2 regions of the Brevibacillus sp. AG162 genome follow, and region 2 is predicted to be linked to the other one. Evidence: predicted binding sites of a transcription regulator. Region 2 holds the regulator's gene; the other holds the start of a gene.
The links. Region 2 encodes LexA, which represses DNA repair genes until DNA is damaged. Its sites were predicted from a motif close to CGAACATATGTTCG; they were not measured.

Region 1: the regulator LexA is predicted to act here: its motif matches at 10,274-10,287, upstream of FB479_RS02615 (ImmA/IrrE family metallo-endopeptidase).

What each region holds. Positions count from the first base shown of each region.
Region 1 covers NZ_VFNO01000001.1:542,462-554,053, reverse strand. Annotated here, with positions in the region: gene FB479_RS30310 (hypothetical protein) at 77-235, opposite strand; gene FB479_RS02655 (helix-turn-helix transcriptional regulator) at 249-470, opposite strand; gene FB479_RS02650 (helix-turn-helix domain-containing protein) at 634-1,023, shown strand; gene FB479_RS02645 (DEAD/DEAH box helicase family protein) at 1,346-3,874, opposite strand; gene FB479_RS02640 (AbiJ-related protein) at 3,987-5,342, opposite strand; gene FB479_RS02635 (KAP family P-loop NTPase fold protein) at 5,841-7,223, opposite strand; gene FB479_RS02630 (TatD family hydrolase) at 7,402-8,169, opposite strand; gene FB479_RS02625 (7-cyano-7-deazaguanine synthase) at 8,135-9,334, opposite strand; gene FB479_RS02620 (hypothetical protein) at 9,352-9,984, opposite strand; gene FB479_RS02615 (ImmA/IrrE family metallo-endopeptidase) at 10,303-10,794, shown strand; gene FB479_RS02610 (recombinase family protein) at 10,831-11,592, shown strand, end outside.
Region 2 covers NZ_VFNO01000001.1:783,014-794,605, forward strand. Annotated here, with positions in the region: gene FB479_RS03830 (SDR family NAD(P)-dependent oxidoreductase) at 1-288, shown strand, start outside; gene FB479_RS03835 (ArsR/SmtB family transcription factor) at 451-795, shown strand; gene FB479_RS03840 (SRPBCC domain-containing protein) at 827-1,342, shown strand; gene FB479_RS03845 (FusB/FusC family EF-G-binding protein) at 1,406-2,044, opposite strand; gene FB479_RS03850 (CD3324 family protein) at 2,204-2,467, opposite strand; gene FB479_RS03855 (GNAT family N-acetyltransferase) at 3,156-4,046, shown strand; gene FB479_RS03860 (SOS response-associated peptidase) at 4,133-4,822, shown strand; gene FB479_RS03865 (DUF4269 domain-containing protein) at 4,819-5,394, opposite strand; gene FB479_RS03870 (DUF456 domain-containing protein) at 5,503-5,988, shown strand; gene lexA (transcriptional repressor LexA) at 6,039-6,662, opposite strand; gene yneA (cell division suppressor protein YneA) at 6,825-7,163, shown strand; gene FB479_RS03885 (DUF896 domain-containing protein) at 7,240-7,437, shown strand; gene crcB (fluoride efflux transporter CrcB) at 7,535-7,900, shown strand; gene FB479_RS03895 (HelD family protein) at 7,939-10,188, shown strand; gene FB479_RS03900 (HesB/IscA family protein) at 10,251-10,553, opposite strand; gene ltaE (low-specificity L-threonine aldolase) at 10,678-11,592, shown strand, end outside.

The DNA.
Region 1 (11,592 bases), 240 kb from region 2:
TGGCGCGGCTCATATCTTCGCTCGCTCCCGCTCTTCGGCGCTCTATGCAGTTGTGTGAGGGTCGTTCAGAACTCCTTTAGGCTGTTTCCTCTTTCTTTACTGGTTGATCCGTTTCAGTGACTTCTTTTGGTTCTGCTGGCTTTGACTTAAGCAAAACCTCCAAAGCATGGACCATTCGTTTCATATCAGGTGCGAACTCACGATGGAATTCGATTCCTTTAGGTTGTTTGATCATTGTTAGTCTCCTTTCAGGCTGTTTTTTGTCCTATTTTGTCACATTTACTTTCAAAAAAAAGTGTCCAATCACACTCAAGTGCCACAGCAATTTTTTTTGCTGTTTTGACTGCTATCGAACTTCCATTTTCCGCCTTTGTATAGGTAGAACGTTCTACTCCAGCCAGCTTTGCTGCTTTTTCCTGTGTAAGTCCCTTACTACAACGTAAGTCTATTAACCAATTACGACGTTTCATTTCTTCACCATCCTATCGAATAGATAATGTTCTGTATGATCACATTATAATGTTCCGATTCGTCACAGTCAACGTTTAATGTTCTTTTTCAGGACATTTATTTTTTTGTGATGTTCTATCACATATAATAGACTTCAGTCATGTAAGTTTGGAGGAAAGTGCTATGAGCCTGGGACAACGTTTAAAAGCGTGCCGGAAAGCGAAAAAACTGACACAGCTTGATCTCTCAGAGACCTTAGGCTTTAACCGTTCAACGTACGCAAAATACGAAACAGGGGATAATGAACCTGACAACCAAACCCTTCAAAAGCTAGCAGACTTTTTTGGAGTCTCTGTTGACTACCTTCTTGGGCGTACAGATGTTGATTTCATTGTCAAAGAGGACAACACTCATTATGATAAGTCCCCCTCCCCTATCGACAAAAAGGACACAGGACTTTCAGAGTTTGAAAACCTCTTCTTTTTCGAACTGGATAAACTGAGCGAGGAAGATAAAAAGAAGGCTTTAGAGCATGTGAGATACTTGAGGTATCTTGCTGAGCAACAGAAATGAGAAGGAGACACTCGGATCGGAGTGTCTCCTTGTTTTTGTATGAGAAGACTATTTGTGGACAGAGAATGAAGTATAAAGATAATAAAACCGAATTGCAGATATTTGGGTAGATCTATGATGTTCTGTAGCATGCAAAAAAGCTCTAAAACTCCTACGAGATATAAGCCTTCGCTTGTATTTACCTTAACAACCACTTAACCCCTTCGTGAGTATATGTTTTATCAAGCAATAAAAAGCCCCAGTGAGTGCTTCTTAACAGGGGCCTTACGATACATTACAAAATTTGGTTACAGGAAATAATGTTTCCGTAATTACATATTCTTCATTTAACAGTGAACCCAACTGTGTACTCTCGAATAAATATCGAAGCATTTAACGAGTACATGTTAAGTAATTCATCAATTTTTCTTGTATCTTGAAAAGAGCCATGTGACGCTATGGCTTTTGTAAACCCAAGCACCCTTGACTTTAATAACTCCAACTTCTCCGAATTCATAATCCGGATATTAGGATTTGGAGATGAGGCATACTCAAAAACTGTAAACGGATGGATCATGACTGGCGTAAATCTGCAAGAGCTATCATACTTCTCTTGAAACCAGACTATGGAACCATTTAATTGGTTACAGTCATGTTTATTTATTGTTGGAGCGGTAGCCCCATTCTTGCACTCAATTACGATATACTCAAGATTTCCAATTTCCCATAAAACATCTGGCCCTTTCTTGTACTCAGCCTCCGGTCTTTGTGCCGAGAATCCTAAATGATATGCCAGTTCCTTGCATGCTTGCTCAAACACAGAGGCTGAGTCAGGTTTAAAGACTAATTGTTCTAGTAGCTTATTTACACCTATTACAAGCTTGTTAGTAGTGTTGTATTTTTGACCCAAGAAGGTTGAAGCCTGTACTGCCTGACTACCTATAAACCTCTGCAACTTTGCATATTGAATGCCTTCTAGTGGATGAAGAACCAAGTTATTATCATTAACTGCAGATTTTAAGGTAACATGTGATTCTTCTTGATCAATAAAATATAAATATTCAGCTAACTGTTGCTTCAAATATCCCTTACTTTTCAAATCAGCAGTTTCATTTACCGCTTCATTGATAAGCTGAACAGACTTAGTGTAATCCCTAATCAAGGCAGCATTGAAAGCCTCGCGTTGTTTCTTAGTAACTGAATTTACCTTAAAGGTCGCATCATATTTGAGATGTAATAGTACCCCTTTACTCTTGGAGATCCATGAAGTGTTTCTATATAGACTATAATTTATGACATCCTTTAGTTCCCATATACTTGCCCCTTTAACCTGTTTAGCTAATTGTTCGGAAAGCTTGATCTGCGCTTTAGTAGCAGGGGTAAATTTATCAATCGCACCTTCACCATAAAGATTGTTAATGAGTGTTCTTCCCATTAGGAAAACAACACAGTAGTCATCCTTAGAACGAATTCCTCTTCCCATTCCTTGTTCAATTCTTTGAATTGTTTTTGACAGAGTATCATCTGTGCCAAATAATACTCCCTGCTCAATTTTGTCTATCTGTCTACGAACATCTGGCAAACCATCAATAACCAATATCTCGCAAGCTTCCTTAGCTAAATCAATTCCATCATACTTATTTATAAGTACAACAAGTCCAACATGGCCATTTTTAAGCCTTGTTATGCCTTCTTGAAGGTTTGAAGCTGTAAGGATTAAATCACAACTGTCACTCCAAAAGTGAGCACGATAGTGGGATGGGACGATAACAACAACATTATGTTTTTTTGACTCTTCCTTTAAAAATTCCTTAATGTCAATATCTTTTATATCAGGATTCACTTCTTGCGGTATAACAATCATTCTATCGCCAATGTCGTCCGTAGACTCTGGAGTAATTGTAAGCTTAATTTTTTCAGTGTCGATATTAAAATGCGAAACTAGTATGCTGTCATCAGCCAGGGTAGCACTCATAAAGATTTTTCTCTTACAATCTACAAAACTCGGAATAGAGTCGATTGGTAAGCATCTGGGTGAGATTTCTATTTTATCACTCCCGAAAACACAACTACTCAATGGTAAACAGTTTTTAAGTAACTGCCAAGAAAATCGAAGTGAATCGAAATCCTTGACTGCTTTTCCCTTTCTATAATCTTCTTCTGCAATTCTATATGCTTCATACAGTATTTCTGTCACTTGTTTAATATTATCTTGCCAAGACCAAAACGGAACTAGCATATTTACAGTAGGGCTTTGAGCTTCCAATTCTAAAATTCCAGTGTGATATTGTTCGGTAAGTGGACCTTTAAAAATTCGATATAGTTTGGTATAGAGGTCTGTAGAATATGGGATTTCCATAGTGAACTGCGACTCTGTTATATCTAAACAAGCATGGGCATCGTCGATAATAATACTTCCAATCGGTATTCTTTTTTCGTGAACTCCAAACGATGACTTACCGTTAAAAAGCTTATAAACATTAATAACTAAAATTGCTTGACCTTTCTTAAAACTAATAGAGTCTTCATCGTCTGTAACCTCAATACCTAACTTTCTAGCTTCTTCAAAAACCTGGGAGACTAGATAGGGGTCAGGTACTATGTATACAGCAGGACCTTTTCCTTCATTTAAGCAACTCTTAAGAATTAGCAGGCCAACAACTGTTTTTCCACTGCCTGTATTCATTTTAATTAAATTGTACTCATTGTTCCTAACGTTATCGTCAAACCATTTATTCCATACCTCTGTCTGGACATCTCTAGGATAATTATAAATTGGATCTTTTTTTGGTAATAAACTGAATATCTCACGTGGGTTTATGACTGTATCGGCAGAATTATCTCCACCAAGCATATCGAAATTAATCTTCACTTTACATTCCTCCAATTGTAAATCCTATACATTAAAAACTTTACAGATGACAATTATCCTATATCTAGTATCTTCAAAACCTTTCTGTACTTATATAGCTGTATTAGACTGATTATGACCTAATAGCATGTTTTTTGAATAATCCTTCGAAGAACTCCACTATAATTTCCGACCCTCTTTCTTCGTCCATCAATTCGTACCCCCCAAATCTGTACACTTCATATCCGTTCAGTTTTAGCTCCCTATCTGCTTGTACCATCTCAGCATATTTTTTGGGATTGGAAATATCGCCATCGGAATAATGCTGCTTTCCGTCTATTTCGAGGACTACTCGCTGTTTGTTTGAGAATAACAAGAGAAAGTCCATACGTTGTCTCGGCAAGTACACTTTTCCTGATCTTTGCCTAATAGTGTAAGGATCATAATGTAAATAAACTTGAGGTATTAAAGCAGGGAAATTCTTGTCAAACTGTTCCCTGAAATACTTAAAATAGCTTTTAAACAATAATTTCTCCGGTAAAGAATCTAAGGAACTGAATAGCCTTTTGTAAAGTTCAATTTCCGTCTCTCTACTAAGATTTTGAATATCGTTCATTTCTGCCCACCAAAAAACAAGGTCTGTCCAAAACAACCCCGTGTTTGGAATAGGGCGATCATAAATCAAGCAGTTATCTTCATATTTGACGATTTTAATGTCGTTATTGATTGAATCACTTATAACAATTTCCGGCTTGTGCCCAACTGCCGCGAATATCAAGTTTTTTACATGGCCTTTTACTCCATTGAGCACCTTATCTATTTTATAGACTGGAAACCCTGAAATATTTTCTGCCAATATTAAACTAAATCCATCATGAACTAAGTGCTTATTTATAGCTTCAATATACTCACCCTGCTCAACTTGCGGTCTCACTAATGGATGCACTACCTGCTCAATAAATTTGACAAACAATTCATCGGTTGCAATCATTAATTCTAAATACTTTTCAAATAAGTAAACATCGTCCCAGTCAGAATTATTGACCATGTGTTGCCATACATCACCCGCTGCTGTCTTAAACCTGTAGTCTGTTGAAGGCATACTGTCTAGATTCCATATCCTGTTGAGAAACTCGACCAATTCATATTTTCCCGTAATATTGTTCCTAGCGTATAACTCGTCCATGATATTTCGCCTGGTTATCTCACTGATCATAAAAAGTCCAGTTGAATTGAGGCGACGCACTAACTTAAGCAATGCGTTAGCTTTCGATCCATAGTCACTAATAATCCTTTTAGCTAAGTCCAATAGAAATAATTGATCTTTACCTTTAAGTCTTTTTTGGACATAAACTCGTCTGCTTTGAAAAGCCTCAGATTCGTCTCCACTTTCCAATCCATATCGGGTACAAACAGTCGGTAAATCATATGTTTTTTCCTCTCTTAGTACCAGAGTTATCTCATCAATAAGCTCATTGATACTCGCCATAATTCCCCCCATTTTAGAGCAACTTTGCATCGCGTTTATTCTCTTGAATAAGTGAAAAAAACATGAAGCGTGACTTATTTCTTGACGCACCTCGAAGTTAAGATTGACCACCTCAATTATTATTTTGGATTTAAACTTGAGAGATAGGGAGGCTCAAATAGAACCGCTAACATCCCCCCTGAGGCCATTAGTACTCTCGGTCCACCACAGCCTCGCAACAACCATTATTATTTTATTGTCAATAATACAGATTTCGCTTTTTAGTACGAATTACCTACAACATTCGATCGAGTTTATCTGACATAAAACGACAAAACCTCCTGATCAGTGATCAAGGAGGCACTATTTCTTGCGTTTGTTTTGCATAATAAATTTAATATCCAAGAATTAATTGAACTAGTTAGCTAAAAAAATATATTAATAAAAAACAGTTTAAGTAGTTGCTTAACCCATGATCCGTAGACTTATTCTGAAACAAGTACTACCACGCTAGAAGTACTACGTCTCCCATGAATAAAACAATTCTAACTTCCTATCCAGATATTGTGAAATGGATGTTTGCAATAAATTTTTATTAATGAAAATATCTTTACCGTCAACAAAGTAAATATCAAATCTTTTAAAAATATCCTGATATTCTTTAGCAGAATAAGTTCTTTCATTAGATATTAATTCCTGTTGGGTTTTATTATCTTGTATCAAACTAAGTAATGTTCTTTGAGAACCATCGTTTTCCAATATTCTGACAAACCTTAAAATGTTATCGTTAAAATCATTTGATCTGTAATAATACGTTTCAAGAGTATCGTAATTCCCAGTTGATCTATTTTCTGATGTTAGATATCTATTAGTGAGTATTGTTTTATAAATTTCAGGTTTTTTATATTTTAAGGTTATAAGGTAAAAATAAATTTCCAACATTTTAATATCAGTATCACTTTCAAAAATAGTATTAAATAATAGTTTTATATTAGTTGAGACAGTGTTAATATCCCTTAACGATAGTTTTAAACTCTTAAAAAGTTTAACAGAGAAACTACATAGATTGCTTTCTATTATTATTCCTTTTTGCTCGAAAATAAATTCCGTATATTCCTCTACTGTTGGGCTAGGAATATTAAAATTTAAATTAAAGAATCTTCTTAAATACCCCTGAGAGTCCATATTATTACCATACACTGTTGAGATCGAATGTGATAATTGCTCCATATCAAGTGATAAAACAAATATAATATTATCTATATCAAAAAAGTGCTTCACTGCTTCCAATGTCTCAATTGCATATAGTGGTTTGCATCTATCTAACTCGTCAATGAATAGTACGATTTTTTTCTCTTTACTAATTTCAGTAAGTACACTTTTAAACTCATCTTTTATCTTTTCATATTCTTCAAGTTCTTTGAATGGATCATAATTACTATCAGTCTTAAGAGAATCTATTACTTCTGCTTCGCTAGTTCCTAAAATATCCGCAATCTCATTTAGGTCGACGCCACTCCATTTTTTCACTGTGCTTACTGTCAAATGCTTTGAAATTCCTAAAGCCTTCTCCATCAGGTTCGTTTTAAGTTTAGTTTTTATTCCAGTAAACTTATACTGTGTTATTAATGTGTTTACAATTGGGATCAATGCATTGTCCCAATTATCAAATGACCAAGCATTATAGTAAAACGTGTCAAAACTTTCTTTAAACTCATCAGAAATATAATTCTTCCACATGTTAATAAAGGTGCTCTTTCCAGTGCCCCAAGGAGAGTTCAAAGCTACTACTAAAGAACCTTCATTAACATATTCTTTTGATTCTGATAACACTTTTGTTAATTGAATCGCAAATGTCTTTCGATTTAGCTTATCGTCATTCTCAAATGTTAAATAACTCATAATATTCCCCTTTGGCTTTCATTTTCATTAACATTTTTCCTGGTATAAATTCGTTAAAAAGTCCCCATTACCTTCCTATTCCAAACGAGTTAAGTCAGCATAAAACGCCAAAACCTCCTGATCAGTGATCAAGAGGGTGTTTTAAATAAAACTAAGAAGATATGCAAAACACATACCCTTAATTTTTTGAATTTATTTTGTATAAGTCTCTTTCAATAAGCATTCTTTTGAAGTTACGAAATACATGTTGGTCAAAGTTCGATATACATTCGTTAAACTTTTGATAGATCTCTTGAATGTTTTTAGGTGTTACTAGTTGTTTATTGTATCTAGCAAATGGGCCGTCTGTTTCAAAAAGCATAAGGTCCTTTGGTATTAGGCTTATTATTTTTTGACCCTTCTTAGATGACAACATGCTATGGTTTATTGAGAAAAGATAGTTACATTCAATAATTTTTTCGAGTGTACTAAGCTTACCACTATACCAATGAAAAACTGCTTGCTTTACTTTATTCTTCTTTAAAATCTCAAGGACCTCATCTTCTCCACCTGTCGAATGGATAGAATAGATCTTTCCAAAATTATACTTAGGTTGTGTTATGAATTCAAAATTCTCAACTTGTTTATTAATCAATTCTTTCGTATCACTGCTGATGTCAATTCCTACTTCACCAATATAACTTGTTGTTTGAACTAACTTGTCAAAAAGGTCCCTGTTAAACGGAAACTCTCCAGTAAGATCAGGATGATAGCCAATCGCAAGCTTTACAAATTTGTACGCTGCGAACTTGGCATAATGTTTCTCGAATAACTCCGGCAAGTTTGTGACAAACAGAGCATATATCTTATGAGTTTCATACTCGTTTGCGACTCGAATAGGATCAGGGTAATGATCAATATGCACATGAAAATCAATAAATCGCATACTTGGACCAGAACCTTTCAAATTCGCGGCTGAACTCCTTTAACATTATTGTCGTCCTCTCGTTATAGTCCCCAGTCTCATAATCCCGAGGTCGGATATCGATGTAAGAGTAAATACTCCCATTATCAATATTACCCTTTAACTCTCTGAAATAATCCACAGAAGACTTATACTCATTTTGAACATACTTGTCCTTAATACTACGCAATTTATAGTCATAAGGAACATCGTACTCAACGTCGTAGTGTTCATTATCGTATGCAGCTAAGGAAATTTTCCTTAAAATACACGGTATACAGTGCCCGCATTGGAATTTCCCCACATAAATATTTTGTCTACTCCTGCTACAAGTATATGTATTAGTAATAGCAACTTTAAAAGTGTTGCTTAAACGATCAATAATAGCACCCTTTGTTTCAAATAAAAACGGATTCGAAATCATAATATCTAGCTCAAGTACCTTCAATAATTGATTATATAGTGAAATAGTTCTTGGATGTGTAGTCTTTGTAGTGAAACGATGATTAATTACTGGATTCAAAGATAACACACCATTTTCATATATAAAGACATCCTTAATCTGATAGGAATATGCCAGAGCACAAGCTAGGGCCAAGAATAGAAGGGAACGCGTTGCCTGTGTGGGCTCAATCTTTGTCACTTTTAAATTTGGCGATATTTTTGAAGCTGCTGATGGATCCTGTAAACAAATAAATTCACTCACTAACTTCTGACGTTTGTGCTCAGAGTTGTTGCTGTTCTGATACCCATTATATAAACTAGGTATACCATTAGCTATATTATGGTATGCTCCACTAAATGAATCTAGTCCACCAGAAAGTAGTGATACGGCTTTAAAGTTTCCCTTTGTAAGGTCAGTGAATAAACCGGTTCTAAACTCCTTTTCTCGTTGAGTATATGTAATCTCTACCTGATCTCCACTGACAAAAGTTATTAACCTACTTAGAATTGGCCTAGCTTGTTCCCACAAAGAAACATTTGTAACTGGAACACTAACCTCAAACTTTCTTGACCACGAATCTCGTCTCTTTGTTTGGATATCTCTAATGTAAATTGTACTGATAACGTCGACCAAATCTAGAATTTTCTGATCGTTATCTGTGATAAAATTATTTCCTAAATTCTCTAACAATCGCTCATGCGGTAACTGATCCAATGTAGTCAAAGTTCTTACCCCTTTTATCAGAACTCACCGATTTTAACAGCATTTGCCTTGGATGTTATTTGCTTTAACAGTACTTTAAGTTGAACTTTCCCATCAACATAGTCCGTAATGAGGTCATTCAATTCTTCTGAAACAATCAGCCTCACCTGCTGTTTTATTAAGTCATTAATTTGATCATGACCAAAATCAGTATAGACATCACTAAATGCTTCAATTAGTTCTCCCTGGACCAAAAGAAAAATGAGATAAAAACAGAAGTCTAAGACAAATTCTAAAATTGCCTTATCTTCCTTCAATGTTGCTGTAAGAGCAAGTTTAAAAGCCCTTAACATTACATCAGCAAAATCAGTGTCTACTGTCTCCTCGACAATATCAAGAATTCGCTGGATTATTTCCTGTAATGTTACTTCATTGATTTTGACTTCTTCGAAATCAATTTCTCCAAACTCGCCAGCCCTTACCCGATTAATCCCATTAATTCCTGCCACGACAAATAGTCTAAAAGAGTCCTCTTTGAACACTTTATCAAGTTCTTTTTCAGTAATAATTTCTGATGTAGCTATTGGAACAGATTCCTTAATGTCTTTGCTTGAATTATTTTGAATCAACTGTTTTATTTTCTCATTTAATTTACGCTTTGAAGTTCCCATAACCTTCCTCCAAATACCAAATATTAGTTATTTTTACCTATTTAGAATATACCATTGTTTTTTCCATTTTGTCATTCAATCACAAATTATTAAGATGTAAAATTTATTTTTTAACACTATCTTTTTGTCCCTTTCTATTACCTTATAGAACTTTTTATACTGGGTTAAATCCACCTATATATAACCCCTTCTTCCTCAGATTACACCCCCGTACTGTTCAAAGATTAGGAGTGACACAAACAATACACTGGAAGATAGATGGAATATAGGATATATTAGCAAGATAAATAGAACAAACGTTCCTGTAGGGGTGAACCAATGAAATTGTCCTATTCTCCTACTCCGCTCGAAATCTGGATAAGTCAACTTTACAAACAGCTAGGAATTAACACACCTGAAGAACTAGATGAACAACGTATATCAAGATCACTAGGAATCCATCTCTTTTACAAAGAGATACCATCAATGGCATATGAATTCGGCCGCTTCAAAAGTATAACGATAGACAAAAGACTCCCTTCACTTATGCAAAGGGAGCATTTTTATCATGAGCTGTGTCATATCCTCCGTCATTCCGGACGCCAGCTAATGATGCCCGCCGCCTTCCGTGAGCTACAGGAATGGGATGCAAGGAATTTCACAAGATACGCTGCCTTACCCCTACATATGCTGGAGAACTATGATTACAAGCAGCCTGAAATATTAGATATCCTATCAGATCAGTTTAAGGTTACACCGGAACTTTGTTCTGATAGGTTGCTGAGAATCAAATCAAAATTGTCATGCAACCCTATTCAATTCATCTCGTAACATATCTAAAGCACAATTCAAAAATAGGAGGGAACCATGTTGCGGTTAGGAGTTTATGCACGTGTCAGTTCGGACGATCAAGCAGAACGTGGTACAATCGAAAACCAGCTCGAGTTTGCGCGTAAGTATGCAGATCTCCATCAGTTAGAAATCGTTAAGTGGTACAAGGACGACGGCGTTACAGGAACCGTCCCACTGGAAGCTCGTCCAGCCGGACGCGAACTGTTACAAGATGCTAAGAATGGCGAGATTGATCTCCTTCTCATCTACCGCTTAGACCGACTTGGACGTTCCGCCAGAATCATCCTGAATTCCGTTCACGACCTAGAAAGTGACGGTGTAAAAATCCGTTCTATGACGGAGCCCTTTGATACTGGTGATCCATCTGGCCGTTTCCTTTTAACCATTCTAGCAGGGGTGGCTGACTTAGAGCGTGAGACCATCATAGAACGTCTGTGGTACGGTGCAAACCGCGCTGCACGGGCTGGTAAATGGCTTGGAGGTATTGTCCCCTATGGATATCGCGTAGACAGTGAAGGCTATCTGGTGGTTTGTGAAGAGCTACTCCCCCACTCAGATATGACAGAGGCAGGAGTTGTTAGGCTGATTTTCCATATGGTTGCTAACCAAGGCCACTCATGCATAAAAGTCTCAGAATACTTAAATGCCCTAGGTGTTCCTACGGCTTATGCAAGGGATGATCGGAAAATTACTCGAGGAAAACGAAAACAGAAAACTGCAGGTATTTGGCGCCCCTCGAGAATACGTGGGATCATTACGAGTACCACTTACTATGGA
Region 2 (11,592 bases):
ATTCCAGGTGGAGGCATCATTTCCGGTCGAGACATTGTCCAAATCGCCCAAAAAGCAAGTGGCACCGTGAAACCTGTCATTCCTCTTGGGAAAATGGGTTTGTCTTTGTTAGGTATGTTCGTCCCGGTGATGAAGGAGGTTGTCGAGATGCTGTACTTAACCGAAAAACCGTTGATCCTTAGCGGAGAAAAATATAAACGGCTTATTGGACCGATCCCAGCGACGAATTTCGAGGAGGGTATAACGGCAACGATCCAGCATTTGCAGAATCGAACTTCCATGAAATAAATGCTAGCGGTTAGTTATTGATTAATCACTAACAGATATTTCTTCAAATATTCCTTTACAGGAATATTCCTGTTGGTGTATATTTTACCTAACAAGATGATCACAATAACGCTGAAGGGGATGAGATGAACGTAGAATCCATCATGTAACGAGGTGAGTGACATGTCAGGGATGGATCCGGGCATGGACATGGCGACGCTGAGTGCTTTGGCTGAACCGAATCGTATGAAAATCGTCGAACTTTTACGCGAGGGTCCTCTAACTGTAGGGGAAATCGCTGAACAACTGGGGCTTCGCCAACCCCAAGCCTCGAAGCATTTGAAGGTGCTTAGTGACAACGGGATCGTAGATGTGAAGGCCGAAGCCAATCGTCGATTTTACAAACTCAGGCCCGAGCCCTTCCGAGCGCTGGATTCTTGGGTGAGATCATTCCAGCGTGTTATGGAAGAAAGATTCGATAATCTGGAAGACTATTTGCGGGAACTGCAAAACAAGGAAAATTCTTGAGATCCACTCAAATGAATGAGGAGGAATTGCTATGACAAGAAATACAATGGTTTCAAAGGTAGAGAATGAGCGGGTGCTGATATTGGAGCGTGTTTTCGACGCGCCCAGAGATCTCGTGTTCAAGATGTTTAAGGAGCCTGAGCATCTCAAGCGTTGGTGGGGACCGAAAGGCTGGGAACTTCCGGTTTGTCATGTCGAATTCCGACCGGGCGGTGTTTGGCACTACTGCATGAAATGTGTCGATAAGAATCAAGGTGATTTTTACGGCATGGAATCTTGGGGCAAGGCCGTTTATAAGGAAATTGTCGAGCCGGAAAAAATCATCTATACCGATTACTTTTCAGATGCAGAAGGCAATACGAATGATACAATGCCTTCAACAGAGGTCACGATGGAATTCATTGATTTGGGCGGCAAGACGAAGTTGGTTAGCCGTGGTGAATACGTGTCCGCAGAAGCACTGAAGACTGTCATGGACATGGGCATGCTAGAGGGTATCACCCAAACATGGGATCGTTTGGAAGAGAGTCTGAACGAGATCCAGTAAGGGACATATAGGAAAGGCCGCCTGGCATGGAGACCCGGCGGCTTTTGCTTTTTCGTTGAAGATTTATTTCACCATTAGCGAGATAAAATCGTTTAACTTATCCAACGAAATGATATTTTGATTGCACGTCACACTGTCTTGGCAAATGTAGTTTCCTTTTTTCAAATACGTTCCATCCCCAGAACCTTTTGCTTCGAGTACGAACATGCCGATTTCCTCAAAGCGATTACAGAGAGCACAAACGCCTTTTTTGTTTACGTTTGTAAATTGTCCGTGTATGCCAATCAGTTTTCCTTCGTGGTAAGCGACAATAAATTTCTTTTCCGTCGCAGTGTCTAGCCAGCTCACATAAGAGATTTCTGAAAAATTGATCTCAGCTAAATTCGAGACTTTCAGCTTCTTTACTTTTGGAAAGAGCTTCTTAATGGAAGCCTCTGTGAGAGCAGGGAATGGAATCACAAACGGTGAAAGTTGATGCAAAAACTGCTTTCCTTCTGCTTTTTCTTTAATCGAGTCAATCGGCTGCAAAATCTCTTTTTGTTCTTCCGTCATGTTTGGGAACAACTGAAAGATTTCTTCATGGGCGATTTCTTTGCGAGCACGAATCACGTTGACGTCTGTACTGGTCGCATAGGCGTTCATGATTGCTTGAACGCGTGATTTAATGAAGTGATACTGATGCGTATGGATAAAAGGTTCCATCTTTCGGTTCCTCCTTGCTTCTGTCTTGTAATGTGGGTTCTTCTTTACTTTAGCGTGTTTGCAAGAGAGGAGAAAGGGGGGAGGACATTTCCTAAAAAAACTCGCCATAAAAAAGCACTGACAACCTGAATGGAAAGGTCGTCAGTGCTTGATAAACGTCTATTTGGTATACACGATCTTTTTAATCGTCTCTGTAGACAAAAAGTATTCCTCCGCTAACTGAGAAATAGCCGTCCCGGCCCGGAAGCTGCTTTTAATAGCCGTATTCCGCTCATCCAGGAGTTTTCTCCCGCCAGTACGCGTCCCCCATCTTTGATGGGCTACTTTTGTCTTCGGAATGTAAATGGTTTCTCCTTGCACGTACTTTTGAATTTCTGCGAGTAACGATTCAGGAAGGATTAAATTTGCTTTCACACATTTCATTTCTGCTCGCTCCTTATTTATAAATAGGCAAATAAGGGGCAAAGCCAAGAAATAGGAAATGAGATACGCAAATGAAGGCGATGATTCGATTAAACGTAAGACCACCTCATGCAAAGTATCGCCTCACTATTTCTAGGCTTTGCATGAGCCGCTGCGGTATGTGGCAAATTGAGAGCATTCGCCATTGGTACACCCCCCTCGAGGTATGGTTTTCCCTTCCTATATACGAAGGGACTATTTGTAATTATATAAGAAAATGACTTTTTTGTATAACGGTACTTACGCAACTAAAACATATGAATTACTCATTTACAGCCTATTGAAAGTCAAATATAGTAAAGGTAACGAATGTGAAAAGAGGTTTTGATAGAATATGATGAAACTGACAATCGCTAAATAAAATTCTAACTGAATTTTATACGGGAAAAGGTCAAATGAAGGGCATGCCCTTTGTTTATTTTTTACCCCTTTTTTCCAAAAGCGATTAGAAGTCATTATATCTCATCAAAACAAATTTCACGTTTGTGCATGATATCTATTCTGTTCGGGATAGCTGTCTTTATCACATCGATAAATTTGACCATGAGAAGAGAATTCTTCTTGTGGTCTTTTTTATTGGAAAGAAGGGATTGCTGAAAAGGAATGGATGATGACAAACAGCACTAACAATAGAATGGGAGGTTTTTACATGGGTGAATATCGTTTGATTAGCGACTACAAGCATATCGAAACATACAAGGAAAGCTTTAATGACCTCGCCAAGCTGATCTTTCAGCTCGATTTTAAAGAATGGTATAACAAGGGCTTTTGGAATGACAACTATGTCTGCTACTCCTATATGGATGGGGACCAGGTCATTGCCAACGCTTCTGCCAGTAAGATGGTCGTGACATCCAATGGTAAAGACTATAAGGCACTCCAGATCGGAACGGTCATGACGCACCCGGCTTATCGCACCCAAGGATTGGCAGCGAAATTGATGAACCATATTCTTCAAACATGCGAGAAGGAATACGATTTTATTTATTTGTTTGCCAACGAAACTGTGCTCGATTTTTATCCGAAGTTCGGATTTGAGAGAGTACAGGAAAGTAGTTTTCGCTTAATGGCGTCTGATTTGAAAAAGCAAGTAGGAAAAAAGTCGGTCTTGCGCAAGCTAGATGTTGATAATGAGGTTGATTTTATCATCATGAAGGAATTTGCTGCCAAACGAATTCCTGTTTCATCGAAATTGGGCGTCAAGGATAGCGAGCATCTGTTGATGTTTTACTTTCTGCTCGTTTTTCGGGATGCGATTTATTATGTCGAAGAAGAGGATGTGATTGTCTTATTTGAACAAGAAGATGACCACCTGCATGTATTTGATCTAGTAAGTAAAAAACCAGTTGATATAGAAGCAGTCCTTTCTCATTTGGTAACGGCTGAGACAACGATCATTCATTTTCACTTTATGCCGGATAGTGAGAATGAAAAGATCCAATCTGCATGGATGACAACGACGGATGATGCCTTATTTGTTCGTCCCTCGTTAAAAATGGAGAGAGAGCATTTTCGTTTTCCGCTTACTTCACACGCATAAAAGGTTTGAAATGACACGTCAGGTGAAACAGTAAAGTAGAAGAGAAAAAGCAGACGTCCAGTATGGAAGGGTGTGAGGGGAAAAGCATGTGTGGCCGTTTTACTCTCGTAACGAACTTGGAAAAATGGAAGGAACGGTTCCAAATCGAAGTCATTCCATTTGATGCAAAGCCACGGTACAATATTGCACCGGGTCAGTTCATTCCAGCGATTATTGCTAATCGTGGCGAGCGACGTATGGGTCAGTTGAGATGGGGGTTAGTGCCGTCGTGGGCTGCCGATGAGAAGAGCAGCTACAAAATGATCAATGCGCGTTGCGAGACATTAAATGAAAAGCCCGCATTCAAACAGCTTTTCGCCCGAAAGAGATGCATCCTTCCTGCTGACAGCTTTTATGAGTGGATGAACGCCATTACAGGGAAGCAACCGATGCGGATCATGATGAAGACCGGGGAACCATTTGCTTTTGCTGGCCTGTATGATACGTGGACGAATCAAGAGGGAGAAAAAGTACATACCTGCACGATTGTTACGACAAAGGCGAATGAGCTCATGAAGAATATACATGAGCGAATGCCTGTCATCTTAAAGAAAGATGACGAGGACTTATGGCTTGATCGGGAGAAGTATGATCAGCTGCAGCTACAGTCACTGTTTACCCCCTATGATTCCAGCGAGATGACGGTGTATCCGGTATCTACCAAAGTGGGCAGTCCCAAAAATGATGATCCTTCCTGTATTCAAGAAGTAGACATCGGTTCTTTGTTCGAAGATTAATCCTTTCGCAGGAGCTGAATTCTTTGTCGTAATTCCTGGTCGGTTAACGGCTCCAATTGCAACAATGCCTCATAGGGATCATTACCCGGAATATGAAAGTATCGAGCAAATGCAGGCTCTGTTTTGATGCCGCTTTGCTTCAGAGATCTGATATGTTGGTACGCATCCAAGCCTCCTATGTCTAACAATCGTGCTTCAATGTCCATATGACGGTAGGCATTTTGCTTTTCGACAGCCACCGGTTGAGCAAACAATTCAAACCAAAAGTCAGCTGTGAAAAACGAGATAACGCACGTGGGAATACTTTTTACATCCAGGTATGTCACTTCAAATCCGGGCAAGCAGCCAAACGCTGTACGAACAGCTTGCTCAAACTGTTCCAGATCATGACTTTCGCAAATAATGTCTAGATCGCTTTCCTTGACATCAATGTCTAATGGGATGGTTCCGGCAAGCACTGGGCGGTAATCGGATAGTACTTTCATGATGTGCGTATGTTGAATCGCTGCCCACGCCGCTTTTTGGCGCATCGTTCCTCTGCCCAAGTAAGAGAGATCATGCCAATTTCTCATGAGACTACCTCCATGTCTACTTTCTTTTAAAATAGTTTAGACAAAAGTGAATAAGTACGCAACGAAATCGGTCATTACTCGTATACCTAGATGAAGGGAGTGTAGTGGATGGAAATATTTTTGTGGGTCGTGGTTGTGTTATTGTTCTTGCTAAGCATCGCAGGAATTTTTTTACCCGTTTTACCTGATACGATCTTGCTGTGGGCGGGCTTTTTGCTCTATCACTTTTTCATTGCAGATCCGGGAGCGGGATTGCCGGCATCCTTTTGGTGGGGAATGGTCGTTCTAAGCATTCTGCTATACGGTGCTGACTTACTGACGAACATGTACTTCGTGAAAAGGTACGGGGGGTCCAAGTGGTCGTCCGTTGCGGCTGCGGTCGGAATTATCCTCGGGATTTTCGTTTTCCCACCGTTTGGTATGCTGATCTTGCCGTTCGTATTTGTCGTTCTGGTAGAACTGATGGTACAGAAGCAGTCAATGGAGCGAGCAGTGAAAGCGGGCGTAGGCTCACTGATCGGATTTTTGGGCAGTGCGGTCGTAAAAGTCATTTTGCAAGTTACAATGATCATCTGGTTTTTTATCGCCAGATAACATACAGAAAACGAAAAGGACAGCCTCGGCTGTCCTTTTTTACGTGGAAACTAGTGAATGAGTCGATAGACACCGATGACTTTACCGAGAATGGTGACATGTTCCAGAATGATCGGTTCCATCGTGGCATTTTCCGGTTGGAGACGGAAGTGGTTCTTTTCTTTGAAAAATCTTTTGACGGTGGCTTCGTCTTCTTCTGTCATGGCTACGACAATGTCACCATTGTTCGCTACGTGCTGTTGGCGAACAATTACGTAGTCCCCGTCGAGAATCCCGGCATCAATCATACTGTTCCCGGAGACGCGCAGCATATAGACCTTGTCAGAAGTCACGATATTATCTGGAAGCGGGAAGTATTCTTCCACATCCTCAATGGCAGTAATCGGTTGTCCAGCGGTTACTTTTCCGATTACTGGCACACGGACGACAGAGTCTTCGAAATTGTCTTGAAAACGATCTTCATCTGATAGCAATTCGATGGCACGAGGTTTGGTAGGATCTCGACGAATGAGGCCTTTTTTCTCTAAACGTGCCAAATGCCCATGTACCGTTGAGCTGGAAGCTAGTCCAACAGCTTCTCCAATTTCACGTACAGATGGCGGATATCCTTTATCACGAACTTCCTTTCGTATGAACTCGATGATGGCTTGTTGTCTACTCGATAATTTTGACATAGAAAGACACCCCTGATTTCTCGAACATATTTTCCTATATTATACCATGGGAGCTTGCGTTCGACAAACATAAGTTCGATTATTTGTTGACATGAACATATGTTCTCATTTATCATGAGGTTACAAGTGATCAGAACGTATGTTTGTGAGGGGGCCATTATCATGAATTCATCGACAGTACGTAATCGTTTCGAGAAAAAAGAAGAACGCCGTGTTCGTTTTGGTATCACGAGAGGACAAGCTCTCTTGTTTCTTATTACATTTACTCTCTTTTTTTACTTGTTGACCGAACTAGTGTTTGCTTCTTCGCCAATGGAGGAGCCAAAGGGTAGAGAGGTAACTGTACAATCCGGAGATAGCCTATGGTCATTAGCTGTTCAATACAATACAAATCAGCATATGGATGTTCGTGACTATATAATAGAGATTAAGGATGCGAACGGTTTAGAGAGCAACAGGATTTACCCGGGTCAGACTCTCATCCTTCCTGATACCCCATAAGTGTTCGGCTGTCTTGCGGGATCATTCGTATGTGGTATAATGAAGCGGCACTACTACAGAGTGGGAGGAACCAGCAGTGGTATCTGACGCAGAAATTAAACGCATTAACGAATTGGTCAAAAAATCTCGCGAAGAAGGTTTGACCGAAGAGGAAAAGCTCGAACAAAAAGCATTGCGCCAAAAGTATATTGACGCCGTTAAGCTTTCATTGAAAGCAAATTTGGACTCCATCCGTTATGTGGAAGACCTTGAAGAAAATAAGCCAAAACAGTAAGATAACAATTACTGATACGACAGACATCCTCGCTTGAAGCTAGGGTGTCTTTTTCTGTAACATACATACGGTTTTGATAGCCAGGGGAGGGAAAGCGATGGCGTGGATAGCTGTGGCGGTTGGAGGAGCAGTTGGCTCTCTTGTGCGCTACCTATTGTCTTTGCTCGCGAATCAGCCGGGATGGCCGTGGGGAACCTGGATTGCCAATGTTTGTGGATCTTTGATCATCGGCATCTTGTTCGTGCTGGGGAAAGAACGCGACATTTTATCTCCAACGCTCTATCTCTTATTTGCAACGGGTGTCATGGGAGGATTTACGACTTTCTCTAGCTTCTCCTTGGAAGTGGTCTCTTTTTGGGGAGAAGGTCACCTGTTGCGTGGCACTTTGTACGCTCTTCTCAGTTTGGGAGTCGGCCTACTCTCTTGTGCGGTTGGAATATGGTTGGCTAGGCAATGGTCCTGATACGTTCAATGACACGATACATGTGAGGGGGAATGAATGTGAGTACACAGCATCGTGATTATGAATTGGAACAAAAAAAGCTGGATGAAACCATTTCAGCGATCGACGAAGAAATGGAGCAGCTTCGCAATGATATTCGCGAGGCAACGGATGACTATGTGAAACAGGTCGTGAACTATAAAAAGGCAAAGGATTTGCGCTACCTGGAAGATCAGGGTCGAGAGAAGCCTTATTTCGGCAGAGTGGATTTCTTGAAGGATGAAATCTACGAGCTGGATCAGGTCTACATAGGAAAACGAGGAATTGTACGTAGCGATACATTTGATTCTGTCGTCGTAGATTGGCGTGCGCCTATCGCCGGTCTTTATTACTCTGGTGAGAGCAAAGACGCGTTTTACCGGATGGGACGCGAGATCGTACGTGGTGAAGTTCGATTAAAGCGTAATTTTGCGATTGAAGACGGAAAGATCGTCGGCATCTATGATGGAGCGGTAAAAGAAACGATTAACCGCGAAATGGGGCATCCCGACGAATTTTTGCAAGAGGGCTTCATTGATGAGTTTTTGGCTGCCAATCTGAATCAGGCAAACGATAGCAGGCTAAAAGACATCGTCGCTACGATTCAATCCGAGCAAAATGATATAATCCGGGCGGAAAAAGAACGACCCATTGTTGTGCAAGGAGTAGCGGGGAGCGGAAAAACGACCATCGCGCTGCACCGACTCTCCTATTTGATTTATAACTACCAGGATTCCATGATGTCCAAAAAGTTCATGGTGTTTGCACCTAACCGGATGTTTCTTACCTACATATCCGAGGTTTTACCTGAGCTGGGAGTCGATGACGTTCAACAGTCTACCTTTGTAGATTGGGCAGCGCGTCTTGTGAAGCCTCTGCTGCCAAAAGGATGGAGAATCGTGAGTCCAGATAAGCCTCTTCAATTGTTCTTCGAAGAGGGGCAGGATGAGCGCCAGCAAGAAATGACGCGAAACAGGCTTCGCTTCAAAGGATCGCTCGCTTGTCGAGAGGCACTGGAGCAGTACATTCGGCATATCGTCGAAACAAGAATCCCTTTTAAGAAGCTCAGCTTTTTATACAACAAAACGAAGCAAGTCTTTTCCATTCCCGGTGATTTTATTCGTCAGTGCTTCCTGGAGCAATTCGCGAATATGCCGTATCATCGCCGGGTAGAAGCGCTTCGCAAGCATTTGAAACAAGAAATGAACAAGCAATTGTTTGCCCATTTGCGAGAGCGAAAAGTCGATTTGGACAAAGAAGGCTTGTACAAATTCGAGAAAATGCTGGAGCAAATACTGGATACGTACCTGACTTCGTTTCCAAGACTGGAGATCTTCGCAGCTTATCGCGAGTTGATTGCTGACGAGGAATTGCTGCGCAAGCTCGTACCTGCTGACATTTCAGACGAAGTTGTTCGTGATGTGACGCAGTCAAGTGCTGCGCTGTTTGCAGAGGAGAGATTGGAACCGGAAGATATCGCGCCATTGCTATATTTGCAGCATATTGTTGAAGGAATGAATAAAGCGGAACATTTTGATCATACGGTCGTGGATGAGGCACAAGACTTGAGTGCGTTAGAAATAGCCGTGATTGCATTGGCAACCAAGCGAAACTCGCTCACGATCGTGGGAGATATTGCGCAAGGCATTCATAGCTACCGAGGGATTCATGCGTGGGAAGAGTTGACGAAGGGGATTTTTGCACATCTGTTTCCTTCCTATTATACGTTGTCGCAAAGCTATCGTTCGACAATAGAAATCATGCGCTGTGCCAATGAAGTGTTGCGGCAAATTGAATTGCCAGAGACGGTATTGGCAAAACCGGTTTTGCGGCATGGTGAAAAACCAATCATGGTTAAGGCTCGTTCACGAGTGCAACTGTGGGAGGACATCTCTTCGCGTGTGGCTGCCTACCAGTCGAAAGGCTTCAAAACGATTGCGATCGTAGCGAAAACCATTCAAGCCAGTAAAAAAGCACATAAAGGCCTGCAAGACAAGGTCGCTGATCTGACTCTGTTAGGCAGCAAGGATAACCAATTTCCGGGTGGCGTCACCGTCATGCCTGCTTTTTTAACGAAAGGCTTGCAGTTCGATGTGGTCATTTTACTGGATATAGACGCCTATCAAAATAATGAATGGGACGCAAAATTATTGTATGTCGCGATGACGCGTCCGGTCCATCGACTTGTTTTGACGCAGGTTGATGGCGTTTCTTCACCGTTGCTGAAAGATTTACCGACAGAGCTGTACACCATGGCTACTGACGAATAAGAAACGAATTATCAAAGAAAACCCTCTGCCTGTAAAAAGCAGAGGGTTTATCTGTATCATGCTTAGTGGTCGCCTGTGTTACCTTTAGAAGGGTTGGTAATAACAAAACCTTCTTGCGGCAAGAAGAGGTAATCAATGACGACGCCATCTAGCAATGGCTCATCCTTTTTCATGATCACATCGATCTCTTTGTCTGTCGAGATCACAACATCTTCTTCTGTTGGCTTGTCCAGAGCGAGTCCGTAGTGTGCATGATCACCGTGAGCGTGAGTAATATAAACGCGCAGTTTCAATTCTTTGTCTTCTTCTTGCTCGATGATTGGAGCCAATTGCTTGGCAGCGTTACGCGTGATTTTTAGTTTCACAGGTCAAATCCCCTAACTGTATGTAAGTTACCCCTTCATCTTAGCAAGAGGGAATTCAGGATGCAATGTTGAAAGTGTTACGACATGTCTAGAGAATGACAACAGGGAGGAAGGAGAGTCATCTATGAAAATCGATTTGCGCAGCGATACCATTACCAAACCAACCGAGGAGATGCTTCGAGCAATGGCGGAAGCGGAGGTTGGTGATGATGTTTACCGGGAGGACCCAACTGTCAATCGTTTGGAAGCGATCGCGGCTGAAATACTCGGAAAGGAAGCAGCCCTGTTCGTAACAAGTGGAACGCAAGGCAATCAAGTGGCTGTTTTGACGCATTGTGTCAACGGAGACGAGGTCATTGCGGAAGCGGATTCGCACATTTTTTACTATGAAGGCGGCGCTATGTCGGCATTGGCTGGCGTGCAGACACGGACACTGGTTGGCGAACGTGGTGCTTTGCGTGCAGAGGGTGTGGAGAGGGCGATTCGGGGCAACAATATCCATTTTCCTCGCACAAAATTGATCTGTCTCGAAAATACACATAATCGCGCTGGCGGGGCGGTAATCTCTGTCGCGCAAATGAAGAGTGTCTATGATATCGCACAAAAATACAGTATTCCCGTTCATTTGGACGGTGCCCGTCTCTTCAATGCGGCTGTGGCCCAAGGTGTTGCAGTCAGTGAGCTAAGCGCTTTTGCCGATACCGTTCAGATTTGCTTGTCCAAAGGGCTTAGTGCTCCAGTTGGTTCTATTTTGGCTGGTGATCGTGCGTTTATCGAAGAAGCGAGATGGTGGAGAAAAAAATTAGGAGGCGGGCTGCGCCAGGCAGGGTATTTGGCAGCACCGGGCATCATCGCTCTGACTCAAATGACTGAACGATTGGCCGAAGACCATGAACGGGCACAGCAATTGGCAAAAGGCTTGCGCCAGCTATCGCTTCAGGTCGAGCAAGTCGAGACGAATATCGTACTCGTGAATACGGACTCGATTGGACAAACAGCTGTCGCCTTCTTGGAGCGATTGGAGGAAAAAGGAGTGCTC